3 regions of the Synechococcus sp. CCY9202 genome follow, and region 1 is predicted to be linked to each of the others. Evidence: predicted binding sites of a transcription regulator. Region 1 holds the regulator's gene; each other region holds the start of a gene.
What was found. Region 1 encodes NtcA, which controls nitrogen genes in cyanobacteria. Its sites were predicted from a motif close to GTANCNNNNGNTAC; they were not measured.
Positions count from the first base shown of each region.

Region 2: VB777_RS01365 (molybdenum cofactor guanylyltransferase) is a predicted target of NtcA. The motif match lies at 2,739-2,752, and genes of this name have one in related genera.
Region 3: VB777_RS14200 (MSMEG_0572/Sll0783 family nitrogen starvation response protein) is a predicted target of NtcA. The motif match lies at 1,181-1,194, and genes of this name have one in related genera.

Region 1 is NZ_JAYGID010000043.1:49,675-56,149, forward strand. Features, by position in the region: gene VB777_RS06715 (DUF3084 domain-containing protein) at 1-915, opposite strand, end outside; gene VB777_RS06720 (sulfotransferase) at 1,127-1,957, shown strand; gene ntcA (global nitrogen regulator NtcA) at 1,978-2,712, opposite strand; gene VB777_RS06730 (cob(I)yrinic acid a,c-diamide adenosyltransferase) at 3,041-3,682, shown strand; gene dcd (dCTP deaminase) at 3,682-4,275, shown strand; gene VB777_RS06740 (hypothetical protein) at 4,624-4,770, shown strand; gene thyX (FAD-dependent thymidylate synthase) at 4,850-5,575, opposite strand; gene VB777_RS06750 (thioredoxin domain-containing protein) at 5,610-6,173, opposite strand; gene VB777_RS06755 (NIL domain-containing protein) at 6,265-6,475, shown strand, end outside.
Region 2 is NZ_JAYGID010000009.1:74,962-81,436, reverse strand. Features, by position in the region: gene VB777_RS01375 (adenylate/guanylate cyclase domain-containing protein) at 1-661, shown strand, start outside; gene VB777_RS01370 (GTP 3',8-cyclase MoaA) at 685-1,806, opposite strand; gene VB777_RS01365 (molybdenum cofactor guanylyltransferase) at 1,905-2,528, opposite strand; gene VB777_RS01360 (MFS transporter) at 2,861-4,423, shown strand; gene VB777_RS01355 (nitrate reductase) at 4,517-6,475, shown strand, end outside.
Region 3 is NZ_JAYGID010000112.1:1,191-7,665, forward strand. Features, by position in the region: gene VB777_RS14195 (MSMEG_0569 family flavin-dependent oxidoreductase) at 1-1,088, opposite strand, end outside; gene VB777_RS14200 (MSMEG_0572/Sll0783 family nitrogen starvation response protein) at 1,314-1,796, shown strand; gene VB777_RS14205 (Nit6803 family nitrilase) at 1,829-2,839, shown strand; gene VB777_RS14210 (MSMEG_0568 family radical SAM protein) at 2,832-3,956, shown strand; gene VB777_RS14215 (MSMEG_0567/Sll0786 family nitrogen starvation N-acetyltransferase) at 3,972-4,604, shown strand; gene VB777_RS14220 (sll0787 family AIR synthase-like protein) at 4,601-5,608, shown strand; gene VB777_RS14225 (MSMEG_0570 family nitrogen starvation response protein) at 5,658-5,951, shown strand; gene VB777_RS14230 (DUF1348 family protein) at 6,031-6,475, shown strand, end outside.

The DNA of each region.
Region 1 (6,475 bases):
CAGGTCTGGAAAGGCCAGCACCTGCTGCTCACCGCGCAGCACGTTGGCGGCCGAGAGCAGGCTCACCACCCAGGAGCCGGGGCGGGCCAGCAGAGTCTCCAGTTTGGCGATGTCGTTCCTTGGCACCAGAAGGATCTGGCGGTCCGGCGGCTCCCCCGGCAGCACCCGCTGGAACGCGAGCCGGTTGGCCTGCTGCAGCAAGGTGTTGATCACGTCCCGGGCCTGTTCCGGTCGCTCCAGAGTCACCTTGGCGGTGGCCAGGGGCTGGCCGCTGCTGATCACCACATCGCCGCGGCGCAGGGCGATGATCTTGGTTTCAAGGCCCTGGAGTTCCTTCTCCCCTTCCTTGATCTGCTCCTGCACCGCCGCCAACTCGGTTTCGGTGCGGCGGATCTCCTGGTCCCGGTTAGCCACATCGCGGCTGAGGCGATCGCGCTCGGCCTCCAGCCGGGCACGCTGCTGCTGCAGGGGCAGCAGTTCGCGCCGCAGTTGTTGCAGCCGCTTCTCCGCTTCATCCCGCTGGGCCTGGGCCCGTTTTCGCTCCCCTTCCACCCGCTTGGTGGCCGCCTGGGCTCGGCGGCTGGCCTGCTGGGCGGTGGCGCTGGCGGCCTGGGCACCGACCAGGTCGCGGCGGCTGCGTGCCAGATCGTCGCGGCTCTGCTGCAGCCTCTGCTCCAGCTGGTCCAGTTCGAACAGGCCCACCCGCAACCTTTGGCTCACCAGAAGCATCAGGCCCAGGGACATGGCACTGATCAGCGATCCGGTGAGCACCGTGATCAGCACGGCGGTGCGGCGCGGTCGCAGGTTGAACAGGCTGAGGCGCGCCTTGCCCACGCGGCTGCCGAGCCGATCACCGAGGGTGGAGAGCACGCCGCCCAGCACCAGCAGGACCAGGATCAACAACCAACCCGTCATCGCTGCCTCACCACGCCGTCGTTCCGCTGTCAGCCTTCGGATCCGGGGGATCCGAAGGCTGCATCCTGCAGCACAGACCCCGTCGTCCGGCACGGTGCGGACAGTCTGGGGAGGCGTCCCGCCGGGTCTGATCCTTGGCCTGTTCCGATGTCTGTGGTCCGGTCGGTGCTTCTGGGTCGTTTAATGTCTGGCCCGCCCGGCTTGCACCGCGATGGTTCCGGACTTCATGGTGATCGGGGCCCAGCGTTCCGGCACCACCTGGCTGCACAGGGTTCTCAGCCAGCATCCGGATCTGTGGCTCACGCCGGTCAAGGAGCTCCACTACTTTGACAAGCCCCAGATCCGCTTCGGCGTGTTCGACGCCGATGAGCGGCGACGCGCCAGGTTCTGGGACCTGAAGCGTTTCGCCCGCGATCCCCGCTGGTTCGGCCGCTACTGGTTCCTGCCGCGCAGTGATGCCTGGTATTGCCGCCTGTTTGGTCAGGGACGTCGCCAGGGCAAGCGGGTCGGCGAGATCACCCCCGCCTACGCCACCCTGGAGCGGCCGGTGTGGGAGCGGATGCAGCGTCTGGCACCGGAGCTGAGGCTGGTGTTCGTGATGCGCGATCCCGTGCTGAGGGTCTGGTCGGCGATCCGCAACCGGGTCCGCAAGGGCCAGTTCGACGGTGAGGCCGACATTGCCGCTCTGCTGGAGCAGGCCCGCATGCCCGGGGCCGTGAGCCGTTCCAACTACCTCCGCACCATCGAGACCGTCGAGGCGGTGTTCCAGCCCGCTCAGTTGCACTGCTGCTTTTTCGAACAGCTCAGCAGTGATCCTGCAGCCTTCGCCGACGACCTGTTCGACTTTCTGGCCGCGCCCCCTTTGAACGAGCGACTGCGTCTGCCGCCGGCCGTCAACGTGGCCGCCGGCGGCCGGGAACCCCCCCTGGGCTTTCAGCGGGAGATGGCGCGCGACTATCTACCGATGGTGGAGCGTCTGGCAGAGCGTTTCGGTGCCGTGCCGCAGGGCTGGCTGGATCGCTACCGCAATCTGCTCAGCTGACCTGGTTGGAGTGGAGGCGGTCAGCTGAAGCGTTTGGCCAGGGCGATCGGGTCGAAGACCGTGATCTTCTTGCGATCCACCTGCACCAGCCCGTCGTTGCGCAGGTCGCCCAGCAGCCGCGTGATCGTCACCCGGGTGGAGCCGATCGCCTCGGCGATCGCCTGGTGGGAGAGGCGCAGGTCGATCGTGATCCCCTCCTGACTGGGCACACCGAAATCGCGGCAGAGCACAAGCAGAAAGCTCACCAGCCGGGAGGACATGTCCCGGTGGGTGAGGGTTTCGATCATGGTTTCGGTCTGCAGGATGCGGGAGGACAAGCCCTGCAGCAGCAATAGCCCGACGCTGGCATCGCGCTCAATGGCCTGGCGGACCGAGGTGGCGGGAGCGGTCACCATCTCCACGCGGGTGAAGGCGATGGCGTGATAAAAGCGATCGGATCGCTGCCCGGTGAGCAGCGACAGCACACCGAACAGACTGTTTTCCCGCAGCAGTGCCACGGTGATTTCTTCACCGGATTCGTAGACCCGCGATAACCGCACGGCGCCGCGACGCAGCAGATAGACCCGTTCGGCCGGATCTCCGGGAAAGAAAATGGTTTTGCCACGCTCCACGGTCTCGACGCTGCTGCCGCCGAGACCGCGCATCACTTCGAGAAGGGTGGCTCCGGCTCCGCCGGACACACCCGACCCGGTGCCAGCGGAGCCGCTGGGGGGAGGGGGGGCGTAACGGCTGAAGCCGCGAGTAGCGCCGACCATGACGGCGGGGCAGGAACTGGGAAGCTACGGAGCGACCCTGCTCTTTCTTGTAGCAACCAACACGGTTGCTGTCAGGGCCTCCGCTTCCGCTCCCGCTCGCCAGCCCCTGGCGCTCTGGGCCTGTGCGGCTGTTGACGCCTGTCGCAGCCTGTGCCGCCGTTTCCGCGAAACCGTCTGTTCCCACCAGGGATGGTGTTTGTGGCTTGTCCAGGGCGCAGATGCCGCTACATTCAGGTTTCAGCGCAGCGTCCGATCCCATCGCTTCGGTCCCTGTCCAGGTCGGCCGGAATGATCCGCTCGCCCGGCCCCATCGCCCTCCGGGATGTCCATGACCGCCAGTCTTGCCAGCCCCCAGGGCAGCCATCGCCCCTCCCAGCGGGGTGACATCTCTGTCCGGGGTCAGCGGCTGGAGGCCCGGCCTGAGCAGCGAACTGACCCTGTCCGCCCAGCGACTCGCGCTGTAGTGCCCCTTCGGCCCGTGCCTCAGGCCGAAGGGCTGCTTCAGGTGCACACAGCCCCTTTCCGCGGCAGCTTCGGCGCCGTGTTCAGCCAGGCCCTGCGCACGGCGGGTCTGGGCAGTCGCGTCCTGGTGAGTCAGTTTCTCAAAGGTGGCGTGGATCAGGGGCTGGGCCGCAGTCTCTGGCTTTGCGGCCGCCTGCAGTGGCTGCGGCCGGCGGTGCCCGCCTGCCTTGCGGCTCCCCTGCAGGCTGAAGCCGAGCAGGACCTTGCCCTGGCGGCTGTCCGGGAGGTGTGGGATTTCAGCCGCCAGCAGCTGCTGGCGGGCGCCGTGGATCTGATGGTGCTTGATGAACTGGGGCTGGCGATCGAGCTGGGTTATCTGTCTCTTCTGGATGTCACCGAGGTGCTGGAACAGCGGCCGGCTCAGCTGGATGTCATCCTGACGGGCCCGGCGATGCCCGCCGCTCTGATGGCCATGGCCGATCAGGTCACCCAACTGCGCCGCGGCTGATGCTCAAGAACGACCGCTGGATCAAGGAGCGGGCCGATGCCGGCATGATCCAGCCCTTTGAGGGCCATCTGGTGAGGCATCTCGAACCCGAGACCTCCAGCGCGCCGGTGCTCAGCTTTGGTTGTTCCTCTTATGGCTACGACCTGCGTCTGTCGTCGCAGGAGTTTCTGATCTTTCGCCATGTCCCCGGCACGGTAATGAACCCGAAGCGGTTCAATCCAGCCAATCTGGAGCCGGCCCCCCTGCATGAGGACATCGATGGCGCCTTTTTCATTCTGCCGGCCCATTCCTATGGCCTTGGCGTTGCGATGGAGAAGCTGAGGGTGCCGCCCAACATCACGGTAATTTGCCTGGGAAAGAGCACTTACGCCCGGCTTGGCATCATCGTCAACACCACACCCGCTGAAGCGGGGTGGGAGGGCCATCTCACGCTTGAATTCAGCAATTCTTCCGGCGCAGATTGCCGCATTTATGCCAACGAAGGTATCTGTCAACTGCTGTTCTTCGAAGGCGATCCCTGCGACACCACCTACCAGGATCGTGCCGGAAAGTATCAGGATCAGCCCGAGCGGGTCACCCTGGCCAGGGTCTGAACCGACTGGTAGCCCGGGCAATGAAGAGCCCGTCATCCTGCTGCTCTGCGGTCCTCATGGCCTGCCAGGCCATGAGGATCAATGGCGCCATGCTCTGTTCCGTGAGCGTCCGTTCAACCCCATGGCTCGCTGAATAGCGCCCAGGCAGGGAAAACCGCTGCTGCACAGGAGGACGGGCTGGTCGTTGATCCAGAACACTGGATCTGAGCCTGTGGTGGGTGCTGCCACTGCCGCCCCGGAGGTCTCGACCGGGGGGGTGCTGCTGCTCCCTGAGCCCGCGGCACTCTGTGGATTTCTGAGTGTTGCCCCGGACTCGTTGGAGAGGCGCTGGCGAATCTTGTCCAGGACTTGGCCATAGCCTGCCCCACCCTGCTGCTGCAGAATGCCTTGGACCGATCCGGCACCTGCCGCATCCAGAAGCATCTGGGCATGGCCTGCCGATCCGGCCAGCCCGCCTGTGGCCACAGCCATCCCGAGCAGGGTCAGGAGCAGTGAGTCGCGGACGGGAGGGAACACGGGAGCTGCTAGGTAGAGAGGCGATCAGGCAACTTCAAGTTTGGCGAAGGATCGCTGCTCAGGGGGCAAGACGGGCCTTGTGCAGCCGGCTTTTCGCGTACCAGTCAGCAAATTCAGGTGCCCATCGCTCCAGGTGGGGCCACATCAGATCGCAGAGGGCGCGGATTTCCTGTTGGGCATCGAGCTTGGCCCGCAGATCGAGAAAGTGGAGGAAGGCCCGCAGCGAAAAGCTCACCACAAAGTGCTGGCGGTAATCGAATGGCAGGATGCCGCGGGCATGCTCTTCGGCAAAGCCAGCCGCCAGCAGGTCGCGGTAGCGCTCAGCGGCCTGTTGGCAGAGCTGCAGATCGATCGCCCGCTGCTCCTCGCTGTAGAGGTAGCGCTTGCCCTGACGGTCGCTGTAAGAGCCCACCGGCCGCAGGTAGAACACCTCCTCCAGCTCCATCGCCCCATCGGCGGCGCGGCAGATGCGTTCGCCCGTGTAACGCATCGATTGCACATCGAAGCTCACACCAACCCGATGGGTGCGGGCCTGCTGCATCACCGAGTGGGGGAACCAGCCCACATTGAGAACAATCTGCGCATGCTCCAGTGGTCCGAAGTGGCCGCGCTCACCTGCCAGCAGACGCTTGATGCAGATCTCCCCGGCCTTGGCCTCCTCGGGCCAGCTGCTGGGGTCGGCGGCGACGAAGCCCTCGCTGTAGTCCTGATGCATGGCCGCATAGACGCACCGCTGCGGCTCGGGAGTGGCGGCGATCAGGGCGACCCGGAAGCGGGGATCCATGGGGAGGGGCGTGGGTGCTTGGGTGGGCAGGGCGTCAGCCGTGGCTGCGGGGATCCGCCATCACGGCCGGTGCCTGGGCCGTGTCGGCCAGAGTGCTCACTGCGCCGACGCCGGCCAGGCGCGGCAGCGGCGTGCCATCGATCAACGCCTCGACCAGGGCGTTGAGCTCAGGGGCGCTGCGGGCTCCGAGGGAGCGGCCCACGGATTGCCCGTTGTTGTCGAACAGTTCCAGCTGGGGAATGCCATTCACCTCGTAGCGCTCGATCTCCGGCAGCCAGCGCGGATTATCGACATTGAGCAGCACCACGTTGAGGCGATCACGATGCTGCCGCTCCACCGCCTCCATGGCCGGCGCCATCGATCGGCAGGCCTCGCACCAGTCGGCGTAGAACTCCACCAGGCTGGGCCGGCCATTGCTCAGGGCCACCGGCAGATCCAGCGACCGGCGGGCCAGCTGCTCCAGCGGGGCTTCCGGATGGAGACCTCCCCGTAACCACACCAACGCCACCGCCAGCGCCGCGGCGATCACCGCCAGCAGCACACGCTCGCGTCGGCCCAGGGGGATCGAGGGCGGGGAAGGATCGCTTGGGTTCGCCATCTGCCGCAGGGAGCCGACCGGCACTCTGGCAGTTCATCGTCAGCCCTGACCTGAAGACCTTGCTAGCGTCCGACCCGAAGGATGCGGCCCCGTGAAACGACGCCTCACGCTGCATTTCCCCCGGGAAGCGGTGCACCAGCCGATCACCTACCGGCTTGCTGTCGACTTCGACATCGCCGCCAAGATTTTGCGGGCCCAGATCGCGCCGAATCAGAGCGGCACCATGGTGGTGGAGCTCTCCGGTGACATCGACGAGCTGGAGGCCGCTGAGGCCTGGCTGGAGAGCCAGGGGCTGGCCCTCA
Region 2 (6,475 bases), on a different contig from region 1:
GGCGGAGATCTCCGCCCAGGCTGAGCGGGACCGGTCCGAGTCGCTGCTGCTCAATATCCTGCCGGCGCCGATCGCCGAGCAGATGAAGCGTGGCAGCCACACGATCGCCGAGACCCACGCTGATGTGACGGTGCTGTTCGCCGACATCGTGGGGTTCACCGCTCTCTCCTCCCGGATTGATGGCGACGCCCTGGTGGTGCTGCTCAACCGCGTCTTCTCCAGCTTCGACGATCTGAGTGAGCGCCACGGGCTCGAGAAGATCAAGACGATCGGCGACAGCTACATGGTGGTGGGCGGCCTGCCGACCGCACTCGACCATCACGCCGAGGCCGTGGCGGAGATGGCCCTGGCGATGCAGGCGGCGATCGCCCAGGTCGAGGCTCCGGTGGCAGGGTCGCTCGCTCTCCGCATCGGGATCCACAGCGGGCCCGTGGTGGCCGGCGTGATCGGGCGCCGCAAGTTCATCTACGACCTCTGGGGCGAGACCGTGAACGTGGCCAGCCGCATGGAATCGAACGGGGAGCCGGGCCGGATCCAGATCAGTCAAGCCACCTGCCGCAAGCTGGCCGGCTCCTATGCCACCGAACGTCGCGGCCAGGTGCCGATCAAGGGCGTGGGGGAGATGACCACGTACTGGCTGCAGGGCCGACTTGCGTCGTAGTCGCTTCAGCCGCTTGAGCCGTTTCAGCCGCCGAGGTAGGCCATCTCTGCCGGAGTGGCTCGGCCCGCGGTCGTGCCAACGGCCTCCCTACGGTCTTCGCTGTAGCGGTCCTGCCGCTGTTGCCAGAGTGCCCCGATCGCAGCCCGCAGTCCCGCCGCATCCGCTGATGCTCCTGTGGCCGGCCGGAGCCAGGGTTTGAGGTCGCTGCCGCCGCTGGCGAACAGGCAGGTGTAGGCCACGCCGTCGGAGGTGACCCGCAGGCGATTGCAATCGCCGCAGAAGGGGGCACTGATCGAGGCCACCACCGCCACATGCAGCGGCGCGGCGCCGGCTGAAGACCCCGGGTTGTCGAGGTAGCGCCAGCGGCTGGCGGTGCCCTGGGCCGGACGCCCCACCGGTTGCAGCGGCCAGTGGGCTCCGATGTGCCGCACCATCTCGGCGGCGCTGAGCACCTGCTGCGGGTCCCAGCCGTTGCGGTTGCCCACATCCATGAACTCGATCAGGCGCAACTCCACCCCCCGCTGACGCGCCAGGGCCGCCAGCGGGATCAGCTGGTCGTCGTTGCGGCCGCGGGCGATCACCGCGTTGAGCTTCAGCTCCCCCCGGGCCGGATCGAAGCCGGCGGCGCGGGCATGCTCGATCGCCTCCAGCACCCGTTGCAGCAGTCGCTCCCCCCGTGCCGCCTCGGCCTCTGCGGGCGGGGCGGTGCTGGCGAGACCGGCCATCCGGGCCACGCTGGCGCCATCGGTGCCATCGAGACTGAGCGTGATCCGATCCAGCCCGGCCTGCCGCAGCGCCCTGGCCCGTTCCGCCGTGAGCAGCGCCCCATTGCTGGTCAGGGCGATCTCGCGCAGCTGGCCGTCCGGGCCACGGTTGCCGTGTCCGCCGGGCTCACCGCCTTTCAAGGGCTGCAGGCTGCTGATCAGCTCCTCGAGCGGTGCATAGAGCAGTGGCTCCCCGCCCGTAAGCCGCAGGGAGGAGAAGCCCAGCCCGGCGGCGGTCTCGACCAGTTGCCGCCGCTCCGCCAGGGTCAGCAGCTCGGGCGGATCCCGATCGTCCGGGCAGCAGTAGGGACAGGCCAGGTTGCAGCGGGCCGTGAGCGACAGCCGCAGCACCCCCGGCGCGCGGTGGTGGCGATCGAGCAGAGGGACTGGGGGGTCTGAGGCGGCAGGGTCCACGCGGGCATCAGCCCTTGAGGCTTCGGCTCCGCCCAGCCTGCCGGGTTCCGCCTTGGGCTGGCGAGTCACGGCCCGGCTGCCTTGTCCGGTCGTGCGGCTGGCCCGTCGTGTGGCCAGTCGTGCGGATGGTTGCAGTTCCTCAGCTGGGAGGGCTCCAGCCTCACCGGCAGCACCGGCTGGCGATCCAGCCAGCCATGAAGACGGCGATGGTCCAGCGCCAGCCAATCCTCCAGATCGCGGCGCAGCGTTGCCGTGTTCGGGTAGGCCCCCAGCAGCGGCTGCAGGCGCTGGCCGTCGTGGGCGAGGCAGAACTGGTGGGGGTGTTGGTCTGCGGCCTCGAGCAGCTGCCGCAGGCTCTGGGTCTCCAGCCAGGGCATGTCCACCGGCATCAGCAGCAGGATTGCGTCGTCCGGGTGGCGGTGCATCAGCCGCGCCAAGGCCCGCAGCGGCCCTCGCGAGGGGGGTGGTTCCTCGAAGCAATCCAATGGCACGCCCAGGGGCTGCGCCAACCCTGCGGCCAGGGCCAGGTGGGACGAATGGCGGCTGCAGAGGGTGATCGGCCGGCCCAGGGACGCCAGCCGTCGCAGCCCCCGCTCCAGCCAGGGGCCGCCGGACGGATGGGGCAACAGGGCCTTGTCGCGGCCCATGCGGCGGCTGTCACCACCGCTCAGCAGGCAGCTGCGCAGCAAGGATCAGCACTGCTCAGCCGGTGGATTTCGGCAGTAGCTGCTGCTTGGGAGGATCACGCTGCCGCACACAATCGTCAGAGGTCTGGTCATGACATTCGCTGATCAGATGGCTTGAGAATGCCAAGGAGGGTGGCTGAACCATTGCTCTGTCTTCCGGGATCGATACAAGCAGCGATGCAGTCCGGCATGAAGGCTGCTCGATGACCATCCGTAGCTGTGGCTACATCGCGGGTTTGGTGTGAGCTGGTCTAATGCCTGAGCGGTTGGCATTGTGCGCCGCTCAAAGGCTCCGCCCGATTTTCGAGAGGTGAGGGTCGCCATCTTGATTTCACATGCTTGCCGAACTCTGGTCACTCCAGGGCAGATATAAGACACTGCATCTCACCTGGTTTGCCTTTTTCCTTACTTTCGTTGTCTGGTTCAATCTTGCACCCCTGGCCACCACGGTCAAGGCCGAATTTGGGCTCAGCGTTCCTCAGATCCGCACCCTGGCGATTTGCAACGTTGCCCTGACAGTGCCCGCCCGCATTCTGATTGGAATGCTGCTCGACAAGTTTGGACCCCGAATTACCTACTCCACGTTGTTGGTGTTTTCGGCGATCCCCTGCCTGATGTTTGCGGCCGCTCAGGATTTCAACCAGCTGGTTTTGGCCCGCTTGTTGCTTTCCATCGTGGGCGCCGGATTTGTGATCGGCATCCGAATGGTGGCTGAATGGTTTCCCCCCAAGGAGATTGGCGTTGCCGAAGGGATTTATGGCGGCTGGGGAAATTTCGGCTCGGCTTTCTCTGCCTTGACCCTGGTGATCGTGGCCGGCTGGCTGTCATTCTCCGGCGGTTTTGAAGTGGATGGTGCTGTTCTGAACTGGCGAGGTGCAATTGCCTTGACGGGCATCATTTCGGCCGTCTATGGATTGATTTATTATTTTAATGTAACCGATACTCCCCCCGGAAAAACTTATCAGAAGCCCCTTAAGACTGCTGGTCTCGAGGTGACATCGATCAAGGATTTCTGGGGTCTGATCGGCATGAATGTGCCCTTCGCGGCGATCCTGGCGGTGCTGGCATGGCGCCTCCAGAAAGTGAAGTTCCTTGATGCAGGTGGATATACGATTGCCCTGCTCCTGGTGCTGGCTTTCTTCGTCTTCCAGACCTGGGGCATTATTCGTACCAACAAAGACTTGATTCAAGGGAATCGCACTTACGACAAGGAAGACCGCTACCAGTTCAAGCAGGTGGCGATCCTGGAGCTCACCTATATCGTCAATTTCGGGTCCGAGCTGGCGGTGGTGTCGATGCTTCCCACCTTCTTTGAAACCACCTTTGACCTTCCCAAGGCAACGGCGGGCATCCTGGCCTCAGCTTTTGCCTTCGTGAACCTGATCGCCCGTCCTGGCGGCGGCCTGCTGTCCGACAAGCTCGGTTCACGCAAGTCGACCATGGGATTTCTCACCATCGGCCTGGGTATCGGCTATCTGGTGATGAGCATGATCAAGCCCGGCACTTTCACCGGCAATGCTGGCATTGCCCTGGCCCTGGTGCTCACGATGGCCTGCTCGTTCTTTGTGCAGGCTGGCGAAGGCTCCACCTTTGCCATGGTGCCGCTGGTCAAGCGCCGGGTCACCGGCCAGATCGCCGGTATGGTCGGGGCTTACGGCAATGTGGGGGCCGTGGCTTACCTCACGATCTACAGCCTGCTGCCCGTCTGGATGGGTGGCGCTTCGGCGGAGCCTTCGCCTGAAGTGATTGCTGCCTCCAACAGTGCCTTCTTCCAGATCCTGGGAGTGGCTGGCTTGATCGTGGGCTTCATGTGTTACTTCTTCCTCAATGAGCCCAAGGGCTCCTTCGCTGATCAGCATGAGGGTGAAGCCGTTGCTGCCGCCTCCACCGCGGGCTGATTGCCCGCTGTTTTGAGGCCTGGCTCTCCACCACGACCGTCGACATCTGGCAGGCCGATGGCCTGCCTTTTCCATTGTGATCGTTGTCTGTTCATGGTTGATTCCGCTGCCTCTTCCCTGCGCTCCCAGTGCCCCTATTGCGGAGTTGGGTGCGGGCTTGAGCTGATGCCGCCGGCCTCGAAAGGCAAGCCCACCCGTCGAGGTGACGATGGCCTGCCGGTCTGGGGTGCCCGGGGCGATCGGCAGCATCCCTCCAGTCTCGGACAGGTCTGCGTCAAGGGAGCCACGGTCTGCGACACGCTGGATGGGGGAAGGCAGCTGCAGCCCCTCTATCGCGCCAGCCTGGATGATCCGTTGGCGCCGATCTCGTGGGATCTGGCCTTGGATCGGATTGTGCACCAGATCAAGGCGAGTCTGGCTGGCAAGGGGGCAGACGCGATCGCCATGTATGGCTCCGGCCAGTTTCACACCGAAGACTATTACCTCGCCCAGAAGCTGTTGAAGGGGGCGATCGGTACCAACAACTTTGATGCCAATTCACGCCTCTGCATGAGTTCGGCCGTGGCCGGCTATACCCGCAGCCTCGGCTCTGACGGCCCGCCCTGCAGTTATGACGACCTCGATCACTGCGGCGTCGCCTTTCTGATCGGCACCAACCTGGCGGAATGCCACCCCGTGCTGTTTCAACGGCTGCTCAAACGCAAACGACGCCAGCCAGGATCCCTGCAGATGGTGGTGGTGGATCCGCGCGCCACCGCCACCGCTGCCGCTGCCGATCTGCATCTGCCGATTCGTCCGGGCACTGATCTGGTGCTGCTGCACGGAATGGGTCATCTGCTGCTGCGTCAGGCGCTGATCGATTTTGAGTTCGTCGAGGGGGAAACCGAGGGGTTTGCGGCCTATGCCCAACTGCTCCAGGCCTGGACTCCCGATCGGGTGACCCGGATCTGCGGCATCACAGAAGACCAGTTGCAGGCTGTGGCCTCCCTGTGGGGTGGTGACGGTCCGGTGCTCAGCCTCTGGTCCATGGGCGTCAACCAGAGCGTCGAGGGCACCGCCACCGTGGCGGGAATCATCAACCTCCATCTGATCACCGGCCAGATCGGCCGTGTGGGCGCCGGCCCGTTCTCGCTCACGGGTCAGCCCAATGCGATGGGGGGGCGGGAGGCGGGAGGCCTCTCCCATCTCCTGCCCGGCTATCGCACGGTGGTGGATCCTCTGCATCGCCGCGAGGTGGAGCAGGTCTGGGATTTCGGACCTGGTGCGATCAGCCCTGCCCCCGGGCTTGCGGCCTGGCAGCAGGTGGAAGCGATGGAGGCGGGCGAGCTCGATCTCTGGTGGGTCGCCGCCACCAATCCGCTGGTGAGCCTGCCCAATCTCGAACGGGTCAAGGCGGCGCTGCGGCGTTGTCCCCTGGTGGTGGTGAGTGAGGCCTATGCGGAGACGGAAACGGCTCAGTACGCCCATCTGGTTCTGCCCGCTGCCCAGTGGAGCGAGAAGGAGGGTGCCATGACCAACTCCGAGCGGCGCGTCACCCTCTGCCCCGGCTTCCGCCCTGCCCCCGGCCAGGCGCGGGCCGATTGGCAGGTGTTCGCCGAGGTGGGCCGCCGGCTTGGCTTCGTGGATCAGTTCAGCTATGCCTCAGCCGCCGAGGTCTATGCCGAGTTCGTGCAGCTCACGGCCGGCCGTCTCTGTGATGTCTCCGGCCTGAGCCACGACCTGCTCCGCCGTGAGGGTCCCCAGCAGTGGCCCTACCCGAAGGACGCGGAGCCCACCACCGAAGCGCGGCGGCTGTACACCGATTGGTGCTTTGCGACCCCCAGTGGGCGCGCCCGCTTGATCGCCGAACAGCCGATGGGGCTGGCCGAGCCCCCCAGTGAGGCCTATCCCCTGGTGCTCACGGTGGGGCGCTACCTCGGCCACTGGCACACCATGACCCGCACGGCCCGTGTTCCCCGGCTCACGGCGATGCATCCCGAACCCCTGCTGGAGATCCATCCCGACGATGCGGAGTCCCTGGGGCTGGAGAGCGGAGCCCTGGCCTCGATCACC
Region 3 (6,475 bases), on a different contig from region 1:
TGAGTCACTCCGCGATCATGGGCCGGATAGCCAGCGCCATTGAAGACCGGCAGATCGATCCAGCGAAAATCGGCCGCATATCCCGTGCACCAGATCACCGCAGCGAGGGGCTCCTGGTGGAGAGCCACGCTGTCTGCGCCTGCTGCTGGCGGGTGCCAGCAGGGCTGGTAGGGCGCTTCCTCAGGAGCCTCAATCCCTTCCCGTTGAATGTAGGCATCGATGCTGTCACGGATACGGCAATACACCGCATCAGCCTGATCCAGATTCGCAGCCAGATCGCTGGAAAAGTGGATCTGTCCGTCAGCGAAACCGAGCAGTCGACCATGCAGCACTATGCCATTGCGGGCATGACGTCGCAGGTCAATGTCCCGTCCCCCGTCTCGGCCAGTGAGGTAGTGATTGGTCTTGTGGCGCACCAGCCTGGGCTCGGGGTGCTGATCAATCGGCATGGCGTAATAGCCCATGCGATCCAGCCAGTCGACCACGTCCTTGCCGCGATAGCGGCGCGGTGAGCGCGGTGCTGAGCCCACACTCAGATGCACTCGGCGGCCGGCAAGAAACAGATCCTCAGCGATCTGACAGCCAGACTGGCCGCTGCCGACCACCAGCACGGGTCCGGCCGGCAGTTGGTCAGGATTGCGATAATCGCGGGCATCCAGCTGGACGACGGAGCTGGGCAGCCGCTCCGCCTGGGGATGGCGCTTTGGCTTGTGGTAGCCACCGGTGGCGACAATCACGTGCTCCACTTCGATCTCACCGGCATTGGTGGTGAGCGTGTAGGTGCCGTCACGCCAGCAGAGGCGCTGCACACTCACTCCCTCACGCACATCTGCAGCAATGGCTGCGGCAAATCGGCGCACGTAGGCCACGATGTCGTCACGCACCATGAAGCCTTCCGGATCCTTCCCGTCGTAGGGAAAGTCCGGCAGCCGGCACTGCCAGTTCGGGGTGACCAGGCAGAAGGAATCCCAACGCTGCCGTTCCCAGGCGTGGCCGACCTGGTGCTGTTCCAGCACCAGGGGCCGGATACCACGCCGCTGGAGGCAGGCTGCTGCCGACAGGCCGGACTGGCCGCCCCCGACCACCACGACGGGATGCCTGGGCGGCAGAGGAGCCGAGGGCTGCAAGGGTGACCAATCAAGAGGAGATCCCAGTTTCCCTGCTGGCGACTCAGGGGCCGGTAGCCATTGCAACCTTTGGACGGGCTCAGCCGGGTTGCGACCTCCAGGGATTCGGTCGCATCGGCCACATAAAACAAAACGAAACACGTGGCAGGGTTCGCTCTGGATTCCGCCACCAGACAACCTCACCCCATGCCCGAAGTCACCCGTCCCGCCAACCAGCCGGGCGATTTTCTCGTTGATTACGAAGAGAAAGTCTTTCCTGATGTCCAAGCGGAGCCCGGGGAAAAAGCCCTGGTGACCTTTCACACCGTCGCCTTCGAAGGTTCGATCGGCCTGGTCAATCTTCTTCAGGCCAGCCGGTTGATCACCAAGGGCTTCGAAACCTCGATTCTTCTGTATGGCCCGGGAGTCACGCTGGGGGTTCAACGGGGATTCCCCAAGCTGGGTGATGCGGCCTTTGATGGCCATCTCAACTTCAATGCCCGGATCCAGAAGTTCATGGGCCAGGGTGGCAAAGTCTACGCCTGCCGCTTTGCCCTCCAGGCTCTGTACGGCCACGGCGAAGGGGCGCTGATCCCAGGCATCACCCCCATCAACCCCCTTGATGTGCTTGACATTGTCTTGATGCACCGCAAGGAGGGGGCCTTCATCCTCGACACCTGGACCCTCTGAGATCTCTGTTTCGGACCTTTCGGATGTCTCCCATGGTCAGCACGATCACCGTTGCGGCGGCGCAGATTCGTCCGGTTCTGTTCAACCTTGAGGGGTCCGTGGCCAGGGTGCTCGCGGCCATGGAGCAGGCGGCTGCGGCAGGGGTTGAGTTGATCGTCTTTCCCGAGACATTTCTTCCCTATTACCCCTATTTCTCCTTCGTGGAGCCGGCCGTGCTGATGGGTGCTTCCCATCTGCGCCTTTATGAGCAGGCCGTGGTGATTCCCGGACCGGAGATCAGCCAGATCTGCTCAGCCGCCAGCCAGCACAACCTGCATGTGCTGCTGGGGGTGAACGAACGGGATGGCGGCAGCCTCTACAACACCCAACTGCTGATTGATGCCTCTGGCACGATTGTGCTGAAGCGCCGCAAGATCACCCCCACCTACCACGAACGCATGGTCTGGGGGCAGGGGGATGGCGCCGGGTTGCAGGTGGTGCCGACCGCCCTGGGCCGCATCGGTGCCCTGGCCTGCTGGGAGCACTACAACCCCCTGGCGCGCTTCGCCCTGATGACCCAGGGGGAGGAAATCCACTGCGCCCAGTTTCCCGGATCGCTCGTGGGTCCGATCTTCTCCGAGCAGACCGCCGTGACCCTGCGGCATCACGCCCTGGAAGCTGGTTGCTTCGTGGTGTCGTCCACCGCCTGGCTGGATCCGGCCGACCATGCCGTGATCACTCCCGATCCTTCCCTGCATCGTGCCTTCCAGGGGGGCTGCCACACCGCGGTGATCAGCCCGGAAGGCCGCTATCTGGCCGGCCCACTGCCGGAGGGTGAAGGGCTGGCGATCGCCACGCTCGACACCGCCCTGATCACCAAACGCAAACGCATGATGGACAGTGTGGGGCACTACAGCCGTCCCGATCTGCTGGGGCTGCGGATCAACGCAACGCCGGCCACCCAGGTGGACCCGATGCTGATCCCAGGAGCAGCTCAGGACAGCCACGCTCCGTCAGGCGCCACGGTGCAGGTCGCTTCCGCTGAGGCCCAGACCCATGGCTGATGCCTCCAAGCCGGCTCTGGCCAGCCAGAGCCTCGGGCGTTTCGTGACGGAGCTGCAGGTGCAGGGGCTGGTCGACCCCGCCGTGGCCGGCAACCAGGGGCGCCGCGGTGGAGCCGGTCCATCGGACCATCGCGCCCTGACGATCGCGGGCACCACCGTGATGGTTCCCGTCTACAACGCGGTGTCCCAGGACTCTCCGTTCCGGCTGGAGCAGGCTGCCGATGGAGCGGTTGCCGTGACCGACCGGCCCGGCACAAACCTGGCCGCCGTGGAGCCTCCGCCACAACCACGCTTCTACGGCCTTTCCACCGCAGACGGCACCCCCTACAGCGCCATCGCCCTGCTGCATGGCCGCGATGTGCTGGCCACCACCCTGCTCCAGACCTGCATCCGCTTTCGGGATCGCAGTCAGTCGTGCCAGTTCTGTGCCATCGAGCAGTCGCTCGAGGACGGACGCACCCTGGTGCGCAAGACCCCTGAGCAGGTGGCGGAGGTGGCCGAGGCGGCGGTGCGGCTCGATGGTGTGCGCCAGCTGGTGATGACCACCGGCACTCCGAACAGTGACGATCGGGGGGCCCGGCTGATGGCGGAAACGGCGGCGGCGGTCAAGGCGCGGGTGGACCTGCCGATCCAGGGCCAATGCGAGCCCCCGGATGATCCGATCTGGTATCTCCGCATGAAGCAGGCGGGGATTGACAGCCTGGGAATGCACCTGGAAGTGGTGGACGAAGCGGTACGGCGTCGTGTACTCCCGGGCAAATCGGAGCTCAGCCTGGAGCGCTATGTCGAGGCCTTCGAGCAGGCTGTGGCCGTGTTCGGCCGCGGGCAGGTGAGCACCTATCTGCTGGCCGGCCTGGGCGACAGTGCCAGCACCCTGATCTCCTGCAGCGAACGGCTGATTGCGATCGGTGTCTATCCCTTCGTGGTGCCCTTCGTACCCATTTCCGGTACACCTCTGCAGCACCACCCGGCCCCGAGTGCCGACTTCATGGTCGAGATCTACGAAGCCGTGGGCAAGTTGCTGGCCGAGTCCGACATCCGTTCGGACCGCATGGCCGCCGGCTGCGCCAAATGCGGCGCCTGTTCGGCCCTCTCCCTGTTTGAAAACGCATCCTGAGCCATCCCCGGTTCCATGTTGTTCATTGATCCCAGCAGCCACGACATCGGCCGCAGCACCACCTCCGCTCCGGCCGCCTTCACCCCCTCGGTGCGCTGGGGCATGGCTCTCGATGCCGAGGATTTCCAGCTCTCCCCGACGGCCAGTTCCGAGGAGTTTTCCTTCCATGTGCTCGGATCGGGCTCCAGGCTGCTGCCGAGCTACTGGGATCTGCGCAGCAGGATCTTCTGCGAGGAGCAGCACCTCTTCGAAGACTCGGATCGCGATGAGCTCGATGCCAGCGCCTACCCGATTGTGGCTGTGTCCCATAGCCATGCCCGCGCCGGTGAGGCCGTTGGTGTGGTGCGGATCGTGGAACTCAGCCCGCGGCTGTGGCAGGGCGGCCGGCTCGGGGTCGATGCCGATTTCCGCCGCCACAATCAGATCGGCAAGGGGTTGATCTGGAAGGCTGTCACCACCGCCCATGGCTGGGGTTGTGATCGCTTTCTCGCCACCGTGCAGCGTCAGAACGTTCCCTTCTTCCGGCGGCTGCACTGGCGCTCGCTCGAGCAACTCGACATCCGCGGCATCTCCCATCACCTGATGGAAGCCGATCTCTCCTATTACCGGCCCTCGCTGGAACGGCGACCGATCGCCCAGGCGGCATGACCCCCGCCGACCTGCAGGCACTGACGCTTCGGCTGCGGCAGCACCCGGGCCTGCGGGGGAAGGAGGAGATCCAGGCTCCGGCGAGAACTTTCCCGCCGTTGCCCTTTCCCGAACTGGGGCCAGCAGCGGCCCTGGGCGATGACGCCGCCCTGATTCCCGGCGTGACCGGCCCCCTGCTGCTGGCCTCCGAAGGGATGGACCCCCAGCTGGTCGACGACGACCCCTGGTTCGCCGGATGGAGTGGGGTGCTGGTCAATCTCAGCGATATCGCGGCCATGGGCGGCAGCCCGCTCGCTGTGGTGAACAGCCTGTGGGCGACCGGTGAGCAGCATGCCGAGCGACTGCTGGCGGGGATGCGCTTCGCCTCCGACACATTCGCCGTTCCGATGGTGGGCGGTCACACCAATCTGCACAGCCCCTACAACGCGCTCTCGGTGGCTGTGCTCGGAACCACGCCAGGCCCGGTGCTCTCCGCTCGGGCCGCCCGCCCGGGGGATCGCTGCCATCTGCTGGTCAATATCAAGGGGCACTTTCATCGCCATTACCCCTTCTGGGATGCCGCGACTGAGGCGGAACCCGCCCGGCTGCGCCGCCATCTCGCTCTGCTGGTGGAGCTGGCCGGTGCCCGCATCGTGCACGGGGCCAAGGACATCAGCATGGGCGGCCTGGTGGGCACGGCTGTGATGTTCGCCGAGGCGGCACATTGCCGCCTGGAGCTGGATCTTGAGGCGCTTCAGCCGCCAGGCGGTGTGGAGCTCGAAGCCTGGCTCACCTGCTTCCCCAGCTATGGCTATCTCCTGGCAGTGGATCCGTCCCAGTCGGCAGCGCTGCGGCATGCCACCGGGATCGATCCCGATCTCCAGTGCGTGGAGATCGGCAGGTTTCAGAGCGGAGACGCGGAGCTGGTGCTGAGTGCCGCAGGGGCGTGCCAGCGGGTGTGGCACCAGCAGGACCCACTCACCGGTTTTGGCGCCCTGAACGATCTTGGCCAGGAGCATCTGTGACCATGGGCACGGCGATGCTCCTGGGGGGCTGGGAGCATGGCCGGAGCCCTTGCCCGATCGCCTGGTGCCAGAAGTTCACCTCACTCTGCAGTGGCCCGATGGCCTGAGCTCCCAGCTCTATTCACCCTCCACCGTGATCCTGGAGCACCTACCCCCCGGCGAACAATTGTCCGTCGGCGACTTGCAGACCCGGGGGCTGGAGGGTCTGAAGCAGGCCTCTGAACGGGTGAGGGCACGCTATGGATTCGCCTGCACGCGCACCGATGAGGAGGCCCTGAAACTGCAACAGACCCTGGCGGACTACAGCGCCGACCAGATGGTGACGATCCAGTCGGGCGACTGAAGGGCCCACGACTCCCTTCACCACCCCCACTTTCACTGAACGACCTCGCTCTGATCTGCTCGCTGAGACTCCCCTCGTTGTGACATCGAAGCCACCCCTGCCCCCGTTTGACCGTGACAGCGCGACCCAGAAGGCCCGCATGGCCGAAAATGCCTGGAATTCCCGCGATCCCGCCAAGATCGCCCTGGCCTACAGCGAAGACAGTGTCTGGCGTAATCGATCGGAGTTCATCCAGGGGCGCCAGGAGATCGAAGCGTTTCTGAAACGCAAATGGGCCCGCGAACTCGACTATCGCCTGATCAAGGAAGTCTGGGCCTGGCACGACAACCGCATAGCCGTGCGTTTTCAGTACGAATTTCACGACGACTCCGGCAACTGGTTTCGAGCCCATGGCAATGAGAACTGGGAGTTCGATGACCAGGGCCTGATGCGTCGTCGTGAGGCCAGTATCAACGATGTTCCGATCCGCGAAACGGATCGGCTCTTCCTCTGGCCCCAGGGCCCACGCCCGGATGATCATCCCG